Regions from separate parts of the Duganella sp. LjRoot269 genome, predicted to be linked through region 1. Evidence: riboswitches for the same ligand, from Rfam matches in the RefSeq annotation. Region 1 holds a riboswitch; the other holds the start of a gene.
What was found. A riboswitch is a leader RNA that binds a small molecule or an ion and turns the genes downstream of it on or off. The one in region 1 is predicted to bind glycine.
Positions count from the first base shown of each region.

Region 1 (7,052 bases):
ATCAGCGTGCCGTCCTTGGCCGCGGCCTGGAAGGTTTGCTTGCGGGCGAGGGCGGCGGTCTTCTGGTCGCTGTCGAAGCCGATCGTCACTTCCGGATGGTCGAATTGCACGGCGCCCACGTGTATCAGGTCGCCGACCAGCAGCAGCTTCTTGCCCTTGCTCTCAACCAGGTAGTTGACGTGGCCCGGCGTGTGGCCGTAGCTGGTGACGACGCGGATGCCGGGTGTGACTTCGGCGGCGCCGCTGAACGGTTGCAGGTGCTTGGTGGCGACGTACGGCGTCAGCGAGGCGATCGCGCCCTGGAAGAAGCCCTTGCTGTCGGCGGACGCCTTGTCCAGGTTGACCTGGCTCAGCCAGAAGTCGGTGTCGTGCTTGTCGGCGTGGACGACGGCGTTGGGGAAGGCCGCCTTGCCGTTGGCGGCGAGGCCGCCGACATGGTCCGGATGCAGGTGGGTCAGCAGTACTTCATCGACCTGCTCGGGTTGATAGCCTGAAGCTTTCAGGTTGGCCAGCAGCTTGCCCAGCGTCGGGCCGAACAGGCCGCCGGCGCCGGTGTCGATCAGCACCAGCTTGCCGCCGGTGTTGACCAGGTAGGCGGTGACGGAGGTCTCGGTCGGGCTGCCGATGTAGGCGTTCTTCAGCGCCAGATCGGTCTTGGCGGCCGGCTGCTGCAACAGCTGGTTCATCGGCAGGTCGACGGTGCCGTCGCTGATGGCGGTCACTTCAAAGTCGCCCAGCATGATGCGGAAAAAGCCCGGGGCATTGGTGCCGGCCATCGGCGCGGCGGCCATGGCTGGGGCTGTGGCGACGAAGGCGAGGGCGGCTGCGATTGTGCTCAGTTTCATGATTCTTTTCCTTAAGAAGTTTTGATGGAATGAAGTATGCAGCTTTGCAAAAAATGGCACAATATGGATTAATGCAAAATGTCTTTGCAATATCCGCAAAAGGAAAGTCATGATCGATACCCTGCGCTGCCTGGTTGCCGTGGTGGATAGCGGCAGCCTGTCGCGCGCCGCCGTCGAGCTGGGAATGGCGGTGTCCTCGGTTTCGCGCAAGCTCGACGCGCTGGAGGCCGAACTGGGATCGCGCCTGCTGTTGCGCGGCTCCCGCCAGGTGATACTGACCGATGCCGGCAACCGCTTCCTGCCGCGCGCCCGCAACATCCTTGCAGAACTGGCCGACGGCAAGGCCGCCGTGCAGGAGATGGACAGCGAGCCGCGCGGCCTGCTGACGGTGACCGCGCCCGCCGCCTTCGGGCGGCTGCATGTAGCGGGAGCGGTGGCGCAGTTTCTGCAGCGCTATCCGAAGATGGAAGTGGAGCTTCACGTCAGCGACGATATCGTCGATCTCGGCGCGCAGCGTGTCGACGTGGCGGTCAGGGTGGGCGTGCTGCCGGACAGCAGCCTGGTGGCGACGCGGCTGGTGACGCAGCACCGCGTGGTCAGCGCCAGTCCGGCCTATCTGGAGCGGCACGGCTGGCCGCAGTCTCCGGTCGATCTGCTGAAGCACCAGTGTCTCAGTGTCATGGGGCGCACCATGCCGAGCGGCTGGTGGCGGTTCGAGGGCGTCAACCAGGGGCAGCCGCTGGCGGTCAAGGGCAATTTGCGTTGCGACGATACGGATTCGCTGCTGCACGCGGCCATCGCCGGCGGCGGCATCGTGCATCTGGCGAACTGGCTGGTCAGCGACGCGATCGTGGCCGGCCAGCTGGTGCCGGTGTTTCCGATGATCCGGCTGGCGCCAGGCGGCGAACGCCAGCGGCGCGATCCGAGCGAATCGGCGGTGCACGCCGTGCACCTGCCGGGCCGCTCCAACCAGGCCAAGGCACAGCTGTTCGTACGTTATTTACGGGAGTATTTCGGCGATCCGCCGTATTGGGATGTTGCGATGAAGGCTGCCGGGGCGGGCGAGCGCCGCGCCCCGTGAGGACTGCCTAATCTCAGTGAATTAATCCCAGTCGCCGCCGCCACCGCCGCCGCCACCGCCGCCGCTGTCGCCGCCACTGCTGCCGCCGCCATCGTCCCAGCCACCGCTGGTGCCGAAGTCGTTGCCGCCCATGTCGTCGCGGCGCAGCAGTTCATCACGCGACGGATCGTCGTAGACGATGTCGTTACGCGGCTGGTCGTGGTTGCCCGACGAGCCGTGGTCGCCGGTGAACTGGCGCGCAATCGCTTCGCCGGCCACGATACCCGCGCCAACCGCGGCGCCGGTCGCCAGGCCGCCCATGATGCGCGAACCCATGCCGCTGCCTTGCGGCTGGCCATAGCCGGGGCCATAACCCTGCTGCGGATAGCCGCCCTGCGGTGGGTAGCCGCCGGGTGCGTAGCCAGGCGCCTGGCCGCTTGGATCAAAGCCGGCAGGACCGTTGGCTTGCTCGTTACGGCGCGACATGAAGCGCGTCGCCAGCCAGATGAAGCCCAGCAGGCCGCCGCCGAGGATCAGGATGGTGCCCCATGGCATGCCGCTGCTTGGGCTGTTGTTATAGCCGCCGCTGCTGTAGCCGGCGTTGCTGTTGCGCGGCTGCTGCTGGCTGTAATTGGCCTTGGGCTTCTGGCCGTCCGCCAGCAGCGCGCGCAACTTCGCCACCGCGCTTGGATTCACTTTCGGCAGGCCGGGTGCCAGGCGTTCAGCCGTCGCCAGCTCACCTTGCGCGGCGGCGAACTGGCCTTGCTTGGCCAGCAGCTCCGCTTCGACAAAGTGCGCCGTGGCGCTGTTTGGATGCGCTTTGAGGACCTGGCCCATCAATGCCTGCGCTTCGGTGTATTTGCCCGCTTCGGCCGCTACATAGACCTCGTGGATCGTAGGCTCGGCCGCAAACACCGGCGTCGCCAGCGCCAGGGCGCTCGCCAGCAGGGTCATACGTGCGATAGATTTTGCCGTCATGTCAGATCTCCTTGTAGGGACAGGCTCAAGATGATGGCAGTTTACGCCATTTTCAAGGCTTGCGCGGTGCGCTGGCCCACGTTGGAGCAGGGAGCGCCCAGGGCGGACAGTACCGTTTCGGCAATAATGTCCGCCGTGGCGGCCGACAAGGTCCAGCCCAGGTGGCCGTGGCCGGTGTTGTAGAACACTGTCGGCGCCTTGCCGCGGCCCACGCGCGGCATCAGGTCCGGCGTCATCGGGCGCAGGCCGGCCCACGGCGTCACGTTGCGGGTGCTGACGCCGGGGAAGCATTGCTGCACCCAGTTCAGCAATGGCGCGATGCGGTCGGCGCGGATGTCGCGGTTGAAACCGTTGAATTCGGCCGAACCGGCCACGCGGAAGCGGTCTTCGCCCAGGCGGCTGCAGACCAGCTTGGTGGCGTCGTCGAGCAGGCTGACGTTGGGCGCGGCCGCCTGGCTGGCGGCATCGTCCAGGTGCACGGTGATCGAATAGCCCTTGACCGGATAGACGTTGACGTGATCGCCCAGCATGGACGCCATTGCGCGGCTGGCGGTGCCGGCGCAGACCACCACCGCGTCGTAGCGGCTGGTGTCGTCGCCGCCTTCCTGCTCGACGGTGACAGTGGCGCCGGTGGCGTCGGCATGCATGGCGGTCACGCGCTGGCCGAAGCGCAGCTCGACGCCGAGGCGCTGCGCGGCCTGGGCCAGGCCGGTGGTGAACTTGTGGATGTCGCCGGAGCTGTCGCTTTCGGTGTAGTGGCCGCCGTAGTACTGGCCGGCCAGCGTCGGCTCGATGGCGCGCATCTCCTCGGGGGTGACGGCGCGGCGCGGCAGGCCGCCCAGTGCCAGCAGCTTCGATACTTCAGCCGCGCGCTCGAAGCCTTCGCGGTTGCGGTAGATGTGCAGGATGCCTTCGCGCTTGAGGTCGAAGTCTATGCCTTCCTCGTCGGCCCAGCTGAACAGATGCTGGCGCGCGGCCACGGCCAGTTTGGCGGTGGCGATGGTGTTGTCGCGGTAGTGCGGGATGGCGGCGATGAATTCGGCAAACCACGACAGCTTGTGCCAGCTGGGCTTGGGATTGACCAGCAGCGGCGCGTCGTTCTTCAGCATCCACTTCAAGCCTTTGACGATGGTGCCGCTGTGGTTCCAGACCTCGGCGTTGGAGGCGGACAGCTGGCCGCCGTTGGCGAACGAGGTTTCCATCGCCGCGTAGCGATGGCGTTCCAGCAGCGTGACCTTGAAGCCGCGCTTGGCGAGTGCGTAAGCGGTGGTGACGCCGGTGATGCCGCCGCCGATGATAGCTATGGTTTTCATGAGGGTAAAGCTCCAGCACGTCAAGGGGAATGGTCGATGCGCGACATGCGCAGGGACACCCCCTCTGTTCTGGACCTGAGAGATTCACAACGACCGTGGGTAGCGACGCTGCTTGCTCCTTCGGTGCGCCGGGTGACGTCTGTCCGGCTGCTCTTCAGAGTTTGAATGCGGTATCGGTCCTTTTGCCTGAGAGTTTCCGGGGCGGTTGCTCCTTCGGCGCTGTGCGGGTGGGTTCCTGGACAGGCTCTCCCGATACTGCGTTGGCTCGTGGCCATTTTGCAAAGGGGTAGCTTACAACAAAAGCAGGAGGCGTCAAACGATTATTTTTTGGCTGTCGTAGCAGGCGGGACTGTCAATACCGCTCAATGGGGGTTTCCGCCCGCCGTGCAATTGCAGCTCGCAATTGTCACGGGGAGCCCGTTTTCCAGCTGTTTGAGCCTTTCACCTCACCTGTGAATGTGTCAAGGACCCAAACGATTCCAGGTGGAGTCGATGTACGAAATTGATACCGTCCACATTGAGCGTGATAGACGAGAGCTGCACCGATGATCGCTGCCGCCGCGAGGATGCAATACCCCGTAAATCTGTCGCTATTCAATTGGTACTCCTTTGAGAACGGTTGATTTGATACTTTAAATTGATGAATTTAAGTTAATGTTGCCCGCAAACGGTTGCAGCAGCCCTCTATTTCTCATCGGCGGGAATCTCGGTCTTAGACCTTGCACGCAAGTGGCCGAACTCAGCCGCGTTCAACGCGGCGTCGCGTCCATTCGTCCGCCACGTCGCCCATGTTCTTCGCCAAACCATTGCGCACCCACGCCATCAGTTCGCGGTCGAATTTGAAATCGGGACCGCACTGACCGGAGAGAAAGCGCCGGACGTTTTGCGTGTTCCTGTAGCCAGAATCGATTTCGGTCGTTCGCGAAATCACTCCGCCATGCCAATCGAATTTCATCTTCACTTCCTTTGAGGACTTTGGATTTATCATATGCCCAAGAATAACATTCCATCAATGCTGAAAAATGCACGTATTGTCACTGCCTGAACTTCTCGCCGGCTGGCTCGGCGCGCGATCGCTGGCGCACGGTCTGCCGCTGCCGGTGCCTGACCATGGCGGGCTGCGTGTCGATAGCGGCCTGCCACATGAAAACCGGCGTTACGTCTTTGCCGGCCCGGAGCAAGGAATACGCGAGCTGGGCCAGTCGATTACAACGCCATACACCCTGATCAAGATGTGCGGCACCGGCCAGCAATTGCTGGCGCTTGTGCCGCCCAGGTGGCAGCTCCAGCCCTCCGCTTACCTGATGATGCAGGACAGCGTCCGCGAAGAGGTACCGCCGCTGCCTGCCGGATATCGGATCGATGTGGAGGAGAACTATCCAATTGCGACGGTGCGTATTTTTGCGGAGGACGGCGCGCTTGCCGCCGTCGGTCATGTGGCTGAATACGCCGGCGTCTTCATTTTCGACCGCATCTTCACCGCCGCCGCGCACCGGCGGCGGGGCCTGGGCAGGGTGCTGATGGCGGCGCTGGGGGCGATACAGCAATCAGGCGCGGCGCAACGGGTACTGGTGGCCACGGAGGAGGGCCGGGCGCTCTATTCGGCGCTCGGCTGGTACGTGCGTTCGCCTTACTCTACGGTGGCGATTCCGCCACCTCCGCTCCCATTAATCCTGACAAGGAAATTTGAAGCGTTTATTTGACGCAGTCGACATCGGCCTCCTTGGCGTCGAGCTTATAGTAAGGCGATCCCGTCTTGAGATGCCGCAGATGAAAATCGACCTGGTCCAAGTCAATTCAGCAGCCGCTTGGCCAATAGTTGTCGATCTCGACGGGACATTGACCGCAACAGATACGCTTGTCGAGTCGGTCATCCAGTTCATCAAGCAATCGCCGCTCAATTTACTGCGCCTGCCTTTCTGGCTACTGAAAGGTCGCGCGGCGTTCAAGGATGCGGTCTGCTCCCGTGCCGCCATCTCGGCGGACCGCTTGCCCTACCGCGAGGCGTTGCTGGTTTATCTGCGCAGTGAAAAAAGCAAGGGGCGCCATATCATCCTGGCCACGGCGGCGCATAAATCAATCGCCCAGGGCGTATCCGACCACCTTGCGTTGTTCGATGACGTATTGGCTACCGACATGGGCCGCAATCTCAAGGGCAAGGTCAAACTTGAAGCCATACAGGAAAAGCTTGGAACAGACTTCGTCTATGCCGGCGATAGTCGTTCAGACATCCCGATATGGAACGCCGCGCAAGCAGCCATTCTGGTTGGGGCCTCGGCAGGCCTGGCCAAATCCGTCCGCGACCGAAACCCGGTCGAGCAGGAGTTTTCGAAAGAGCCAATTGGCTTTTCCACCTGGATGAAGGCATTGCGGGTACACCAATGGCTGAAAAACCTGCTGTTGTTCGTGCCCTTGCTAACCGCCTTTTCCTTCATGGATATTGGGAAGCTCGCGACAATAGCGCTGGCCTTCCTGTCATTTTCGTCTGCCGCTTCCGCCACGTATATGTTCAACGATTTGTGGGATCTGGAAAGCGACCGCGCTCATCCCCGAAAAAAGGACCGTCCATTCGCCAGCGCCAGGATACCGATACTTACCGGGCTTGTGGTCGCCGGCTATTTGCTCATGCTGGCGTTTGCATTGGCTCTGGTAGTCTCCCAGGCTTTCTTCCTAATGTTGCTCCTGTACGTAATTCTTACCAGCAGCTATAGCTGGATGTTCAAGGAATACGTGCTGATTGACGTGATCATGCTGTCTCTGCTTTACACGCTGCGCATCCTTGCCGGCTCTGTGGCTGCCGCAATCCCCACCAGCGAGTGGCTGCTGGCCTTTTCGGTTTTCATGTTCCTGAGTTTG
Region 1 is NZ_CAXUSL020000001.1:4,717,751-4,724,802, reverse strand. Features, by position in the region: gene ACSQ3S_RS21140 (MBL fold metallo-hydrolase) at 1-845, opposite strand, end outside; gene ACSQ3S_RS21135 (LysR family transcriptional regulator) at 955-1,926, shown strand; gene ACSQ3S_RS21130 (tetratricopeptide repeat protein) at 1,948-2,883, opposite strand; gene ACSQ3S_RS21125 (D-amino acid dehydrogenase) at 2,925-4,196, opposite strand; glycine riboswitch at 4,251-4,353, opposite strand; glycine riboswitch at 4,361-4,458, opposite strand; gene ACSQ3S_RS21120 (DUF6434 domain-containing protein) at 4,936-5,151, opposite strand; gene ACSQ3S_RS21115 (GNAT family N-acetyltransferase) at 5,219-5,899, shown strand; gene ACSQ3S_RS21110 (UbiA family prenyltransferase) at 5,967-7,052, shown strand, end outside.

Region 2 (7,052 bases), 300 kb from region 1:
TCGGTGGACAACTCCAGCTGGCTGGCGACCAGCCCGGCGTCCTCCAGCTTCTGCAGATGCAGGTGCAGCAAGGGCCGGCTGATGCCCAGCTCGCGCGCCATCTGGCTGACGTAGTTGCGTCCGCCCGCCGACAGGGCGGCGATGATGCGCAGCCGGTGCGGATTCGACAGCGCCGCCAGCATGGCCAGCAGCTGGTCTCCGGTGGGGGGGGGCGTTTTCGATTTCATGTGTAAAGAATATCTGACAGGTGTCAGCGTGTCAAACACTTTAGGCAAAAAAAAGCCCGGCGCGTGCCGGGCTTCGTGAGGAGCGGGTGATTTACCCGTAGTTTTACTCGTAGTCGCTCATCGGCGCGCAGCCGCAGAACAGGTTGCGGTCGCCGTACACGTTGTCGGCGCGGCCGACCGGCGGCCAGTACTTCTGCTTGCGCAGCGACGGCACGGGATAGGCCGCCACTTCGCGGCTGTACTTGCGCTCCCAGACGTCGGCCGTCAGCACCTCGGCCGTGTGCGGCGCGAACTTGAGCGGGTTGTCCAGCTTGTCGAATTCGCCGCTTTCAACCTTGGCGATCTCGCCGCGGATGGTGATCATGGCGTCGATGAAGCGGTCCATCTCGGCCTTCGATTCGCTCTCGGTCGGCTCGATCATCAGGGTGCCCGGCACCGGGAAGCTCATGGTCGGCGCGTGGAAGCCGAAGTCCATCAGGCGCTTGGCCACGTCCTCGTTGCTGATGCCGGTGGCATCCTGCAGCGGACGCAGGTCGATGATGCACTCGTGCGCCACCAGGCCGTCGTGGCCCGAGTACAGCACAGGGAAGTGCGGCGACAGGCGGCGCGCCATGTAGTTGGCGTTCAGGATCGCCGTCTCGGTGGCCGCGGTCAGGCCTTCGGCGCCCATCATCGCGATATACATCCACGAAATCGGCAGGATGCTGGCCGAACCGTACGGCGCCGCGCTGACCGAGCCGATGCCGGCGTTGTCGCGGATGTAGCCGTTCGAGCGCTGGTTGGGCAGGAACTTGGCCAGGTGCGCGCCGACGCCGATCGGGCCGACGCCAGGACCGCCGCCGCCGTGCGGGATGCAGAAGGTCTTGTGCAGGTTCAGGTGCGACACGTCGCCGCCGAACGAGCCTGGGGCCGCCACGCCGACCAGCGCGTTCATGTTGGCGCCGTCGATGTAGACCTGGCCGCCGTGGCCGTGGACGATCTCGCACAGTTCCTGGATGCCTTCCTCGAACACGCCGTGGGTCGAAGGGTAGGTCACCATCACGCAGGCCAGGTTCTTCGAGTGCAGCTCGGCCTTGGCCTTCAGGTCGGCCAGGTCGACGTTGCCGCTGGCGTCGCAGGCGGTCACCACCACCTGCATGCCGACCATGTTGGCCGATGCCGGGTTGGTGCCGTGCGCCGACGACGGAATCAGGCAGATGTTGCGGTGGCCTTCGCCGCGCGAAGCGTGGTAGGCCTGGATCACCAGCAGGCCGGCGTACTCGCCCTGCGAACCGGCGTTGGGCTGCAGCGACACGGCCGCGTAGCCGGTCAGCGCGCACAGCATCTCTTCCAGCTGGGCGATCATCTCGCGGTAGCCGACGGTTTGCGCGTCCGGCGCGAACGGGTGGATGTTGGAGAACTCGGGCCAGGTGACCGGGATCATCTCGGACGTCGCGTTCAGCTTCATCGTGCACGAACCGAGCGGGATCATGGTGCGGTCCAGCGCCAGGTCCTTGTCGGCCAGGCTGCGCAGGTAGCGCAGCATTTCGGTTTCGGAGTGGTAGCGGTTGAACACCGGGTGCGTCAGGTAGTCGCTGGTGCGCGCCAGCGATTCCGGGAACGAGCGCGAAACAGCCGCTTCGACGGTGTCGAAGTCCGGGCCGTGGGCCGGGCCGCCAACCGGATGCGCGAACACGGTCCACAGCAGCGCGATGTCTTCGCGGGTGGTGGTCTCGTCGAGCGACACGCCGACATGCGAGGCGTCGATCACGCGCAGGTTGACGCCGTGCGAATGGGCCGATGCGTGCAGCTGCTCGGCGTTCTTGACGGCGACGGTCAGCGTGTCGAAGTAGCTGTCGTTGACGACGGTGTAGCCCAGCGTCTTCAGGTTGGACGCCAGTACACCGGTGTAGCGGTGCACGCGCTTGGCGATCTGCTGCAGGCCTTTCGGGCCGTGGTAGACGGCGTACATCGACGCCATCACCGCCAGCAGCACCTGCGCGGTGCAGATGTTGGAGGTGGCTTTTTCGCGGCGGATGTGCTGCTCGCGGGTTTGCAGCGCCAGGCGGTAGGCCTTGTTGCCCTGGGCGTCGATGGTGACGCCGACCAGACGGCCGGACATGCTGCGCTTGAATTCGTCGCGCGTGGCCAGGTAGCCGGCGTGCGGGCCGCCAAAGCCCAGCGGCACGCCGAAGCGCTGGCTGTTGCCGACGACGACGTCGGCGCCCCATTCGCCCGGCGGCGTCAGCATGGTCAGCGCCAGCAGGTCGGCGGCGACCACCACCATCGTGCCCTTGGCCTTGATCGTGGCCACGTCGGCCGCGTAGTCGCGCACCGCGCCGTTGACGCCAGGGTACTGCAGCAGCACGCCGAAGGCTTCGCCGATGCCGGCCAGCTCGGCCGGATGGAAGCCGCGCACCTCGATGCCCAGCGGCTTGGCACGGGTCTCGACCACTTCGCGGGTCTGCGGCAGCACGTCGTCGGCGACGTAGAACACGGCAGATTTCGATTTGCCCACGCGCTGCAGCAAGGTCATGGCCTCGGCGGCGGCGGTGCCTTCGTCCAGCATCGAGGCGTTGGCGATGCCCATGCCGGTCAGGTCGGTGACGGTTTGCTGGAAGTTCAGGATCGCTTCCAGGCGGCCCTGCGAAATCTCCGGCTGGTAAGGCGTGTAGGCGGTGTACCAGGCCGGGTTCTCGAAGATGTTGCGCAGGATGACGCCCGGCGTCAGCGTGTTGTAGTAGCCCTGGCCGATCAGCGACTTGAGCACCTTGTTCTTCGAGGCGATCTTTTTCAGCTTGGTCAGCGCTTCCTGTTCCGGCATCGGCTGCGAGTACGCGCCCAGCGGCAGCGCGCCCTGGTTGCGGATGTTGGCGGGAACCAGGGCGTCGATCAGGGCGGCGCGCGAGGCGTAGCCGAGTACCGACAGCATGGCTTCCTGTTCGGCGGCGTCAGGGCCGATGTGGCGGGCGATGAAGGCGTCGCGGGCTTCGAGTTGGGTCAGGCTGGTGCGGGTCATGATATGGGGGCGGGGAGCTGAGTAAGTGAGCGGGACGGCAAATCAGCCGCTGCCGTCATTCCCGCGCAAGCGGGAATGACGGTGCGGCGTGGCGGCGAAATTACGCTTCGGTGGTCTTGCCGTAGGCGGCGGCGTCCATCAGGCCGTTGATCGCTGCGGCGTCGGCCGGCTTGATCTTGAACAGCCAGGCGCTGTAGGCGTCGGTGTTGATCGATTCCGGCGCGCTGGCCACGTCTTCGTTGACGGCCACGACTTCGCCGGCGATCGGCGCGTAGATGTCGCTGGCCGCCTTGACCGATTCCACCACGGCCGCGTCGTCGCCGGTGCCGTAGGTGGTGCCCACTTTCGGCAGTTCGACGAAGACGATGTCGCCCAGCGCGTCCTGCGCGAACTCGGTGATGCCGACGGTGACGGTGCCGTCAGACTCAGCGCGTACCCATTCGTGGGATTCGGTGTACTTCAGGTCTGCAGGAATATTCATGTAAGGCTCCAGAGGGTAGGTGTCAGGGGTACTAATTTATACAGCAAGGATTTTACCGTTACGCACGAACGGCAGCTTGACGACGGACGCCGCCAGCTTCTTGTCGCGGATCTCGACGTGCACGGTGTCGCCGACGGCCACGCCGTTGGGCACGCGCGCCAGCGCGATGGCCTGCTGCATGGTCGGGCTGAAGGTGCCGCTGGTGATCTCGCCGACGGCGTCGGTGCCGGCCACGACGACCTTCTGGTGCGCGCGCAGCACGCCGCCTTTTTCACGCAGGATCAGGCCGACGAACTGGGCATTCTGGCCCATCGCCTGCAGCGCGGCCTTGCCGATGAAGTCGCGCTCGGCGACCAGGTCGATGGTCCAGGCCAGGCCGGCGTCCAGCGGGTTGACGGTTTCGTCCATGTCCTGGCCGTACAGATTCATGCCCGCTTCCAGGCGCAAGGTGTCGCGCGCGCCCAGGCCGGCCGGCTTGACGCCCGCCGCGGCCAGCGCGTTCCACAGCTTCTCGGCCTGGTCGGCGGCCACGCCGATCTCGAAGCCGTCTTCGCCGGTGTAGCCGGTGCGGGCGATCATCGCCTCGCCGAACACAGGGCTGTGGGCGAAGGCCACGTTGAACGGCTTCATGTCGGCCGTGCCTTCCTTCGATTCCGGGATCACCTGCCATACCTTGGCGCGGGCGTTCGGGCCCTGCACGGCGATCAAGGCCATGGCGTTGGCGCCGTCTCCATCCCTGCGCTGGGTGATCGTCAGGCCGCTGCCGGTGGCGGTGTTTTGCTGCTGCATCCAGGCCACGTCTTTTTCGGCGGTGCCGGCGTTGACCACCAGGCGGAACCAGCTCTCGTTGATGAAGTAGACGATCAGGTCGTCGATGACGAAGCCCTGCGGGTTGAGCATGCACGAGTACAGCGCCTTGCCCGACACCTGCAGCTTGTCGACGTTGTTGGCCAGCAGGCCGCGCAGGAAGGCGCGCGCGTTGTCGCCCTTGATGTCGACCACGCACATATGGGCCACGTCGAACATGCCGACGTCGGTGCGCACGGCGTTGTGTTCTTCGATCTGCGAACCGTAGTTGACCGGCATGTCCCAGCCGCCGAAATCGACCATGCGGGCGCCGGCGGCGCGGTGGGCGTTGTTGAGTGGGGTAGCTTTGAGCGTCATGATTCCTCGGTCCAATTCGAATAGGGGTTAACAGAACATACAAGGAACGGCTAAAAAGCTGATTCCACAATGATCGCAGACCCCTCTGTCCTTGGTACCTGAGAGATTACGGAGAAATGGATCTCCGCGCGCCCCTTCGGTGGGCCGCCGGCGTATGCCGCGGCCGCTCTCCAGAGTTGAGCCAAACTGGCCCCTTGATCGGTCCTTTTGCCTGAGAGTTTTTGGGTAGTGCCCCTTCGGCGGCTGCTCCGGCGAATTCGCCCGGCAACCCTCTCCCGATCAAGACTCGGGAATATATGTCAGAAGGGCGATATTGTCAATCTTGACGGCAACGGTGGCAACAATACCCGCGCACGAATGAATGCAACAATAAGGCCCGCAAAACAACTATTTGCTAGAATAAACCACACCTATTCGAGAGCCCAGCCATGAGCCAAGATTCAACTACTTACGAGGGCCACGCGTGGTTCACCCTGTCCGGCGACGTCAACAGCGACATGGTGCGTCGCGTGTTCGACGCGGTCGCCGACATGACGGAGGACCGCATCACCACCGCCCATATCCTGATCCAGTCCAACGGCGGCTACGTCAGCGACGGCATCTGCCTGTACAACTACCTGAGCAAGCTGCCGATCCGCATCTGCACCTACAACGCCGGCGCGGTGGCCTCGATCGCGGTGATCCTGTTCCTGTCCGGCTCGGAGCGCTACGCCAGCGACACGGCGCGCTTCATGGTGCACAAATCGCACGCCAGCGCGCCGCACGGCGCCCGGCCGGACGCGCTGCGCATCATCGTCGAGGGCTTGCAGGCGGACGACGCCCGCACCGAGCAGATCCTGCGCGAGCACGTGCAGCTGACCGCCGAGCACTGGCGCATCCACGAATATTCCGATTTGCACCTGACGGCGTCCGAAGGCCTGGTGGTAGGGATGATCAATGAGGTGAAGGATTTCGCGCCGCCGCGCGGACAACGGGTGGCAAACATCTGATGCGGCGCCGGGGCTGGCGCCGCAGTGACCGCCGCTGGCCTCACCGGCCTCGCCGGCTTATTCAGCGGTCTTGATTACCGGAGCCGCCGGACTGTTTCTTGCCGTCGTTTTTGTGACTTTGACGGCCGGCCTCCACGTGCTGCTCATGGGTGCCGCCCTGCGTGCCGCCGCTGCTGCCGCGCGATCCGCTGGACGAACCCTGGCCGCCGGACTGCTTGCTGCTGCCCTGGTTGGAGCCTTGTTTACTACCGCCACCTTTTTGATTCGAGTTCATTTTGATTCCTTTGCGAAAGTGAAAGAACGTACTCGCCGGATTCGCGCCGACACTTGAAATTCCGCCGCGTTTCAGGTGTGGCAATGATGCGTTTTCGTGTAGGGGATCGCTATCGGAATTCCTCTTGGTGGCGTGTAGGAGCATGCCTTGCTGCCCGCTTAAAATTCCTCCCACTCGGCCTGCTGCGCGGCGCCGCTATTTCCTTTTGCGCGCTTGCCGCCGGCCGCCGCCGGTGCGCCGGCGCGCGCCTGCTTGCGGCGCTCGGCCGGCTTCGGCAACGCCCGCAACGGCTGCCGGACTTCCGCCGAGTCCGCCAGATCCACGGCCGGTTCGGCAAATTCGGCATCCGCAGCGCTGCCGCGCGCCGTCCGCCGCCCGCCTGGCGCCGCATGCCGCCCGGCGGGCGCGGCCTGCGCCGCGTCGCCATCAGGCACGGCAAACACCTCGATCGCCTTGCCCAGCTTGTCCGTCTCGCCGCGCATCGCCGCCGCGGCGGCGGCAGCCTGCTCGACCAGCGCGGCATTTTGCTGGGTTGCCTGGTCCATCGCCGCGATGGCCTGGTTGACCTGTTCCAGCCCGGTGGTCTGTTCGGCGCTGGCATCGGCGATCTCGCCGATCAGGCCGGTGACCCGCTTGACGCTGCCGACCACCTCGTCCATCGTATTGCGCGCCTGGTCGGCCAGCTGCGTGCCGCGCGCCACCTTGTCGACCGAATCGTCGATCAGCTGCTTGATCTCGCGCGCCGCCGCCGCGCTGCGCTGCGCCAGGTTGCGCACCTCGGACGCCACCACCGCGAAGCCGCGCCCCTGTTCGCCGGCGCGCGCCGCCTCGACCGCCGCGTTCAGCGCCAGGATATTGGTCTGGAAGGCGATGCCGTCGATGACGCCGATGATCTCGGCGATCTTCTTCGAGCTGTCGT
Region 2 is NZ_CAXUSL020000001.1:4,421,574-4,428,625, reverse strand. Features, by position in the region: gene ACSQ3S_RS19800 (ArsR/SmtB family transcription factor) at 1-227, opposite strand, end outside; gene gcvP (aminomethyl-transferring glycine dehydrogenase) at 331-3,225, opposite strand; gene gcvH (glycine cleavage system protein GcvH) at 3,326-3,706, opposite strand; gene gcvT (glycine cleavage system aminomethyltransferase GcvT) at 3,743-4,870, opposite strand; glycine riboswitch at 4,946-5,054, opposite strand; glycine riboswitch at 5,060-5,158, opposite strand; gene ACSQ3S_RS19780 (ATP-dependent Clp protease proteolytic subunit) at 5,299-5,859, shown strand; gene ACSQ3S_RS19775 (hypothetical protein) at 5,921-6,133, opposite strand; gene ACSQ3S_RS19770 (methyl-accepting chemotaxis protein) at 6,292-7,052, opposite strand, start outside.
Region 2: linked by a shared signal. The riboswitch ahead of gcvT (glycine cleavage system aminomethyltransferase GcvT) and the one ahead of ACSQ3S_RS21125 (D-amino acid dehydrogenase) in region 1 are both predicted to bind glycine.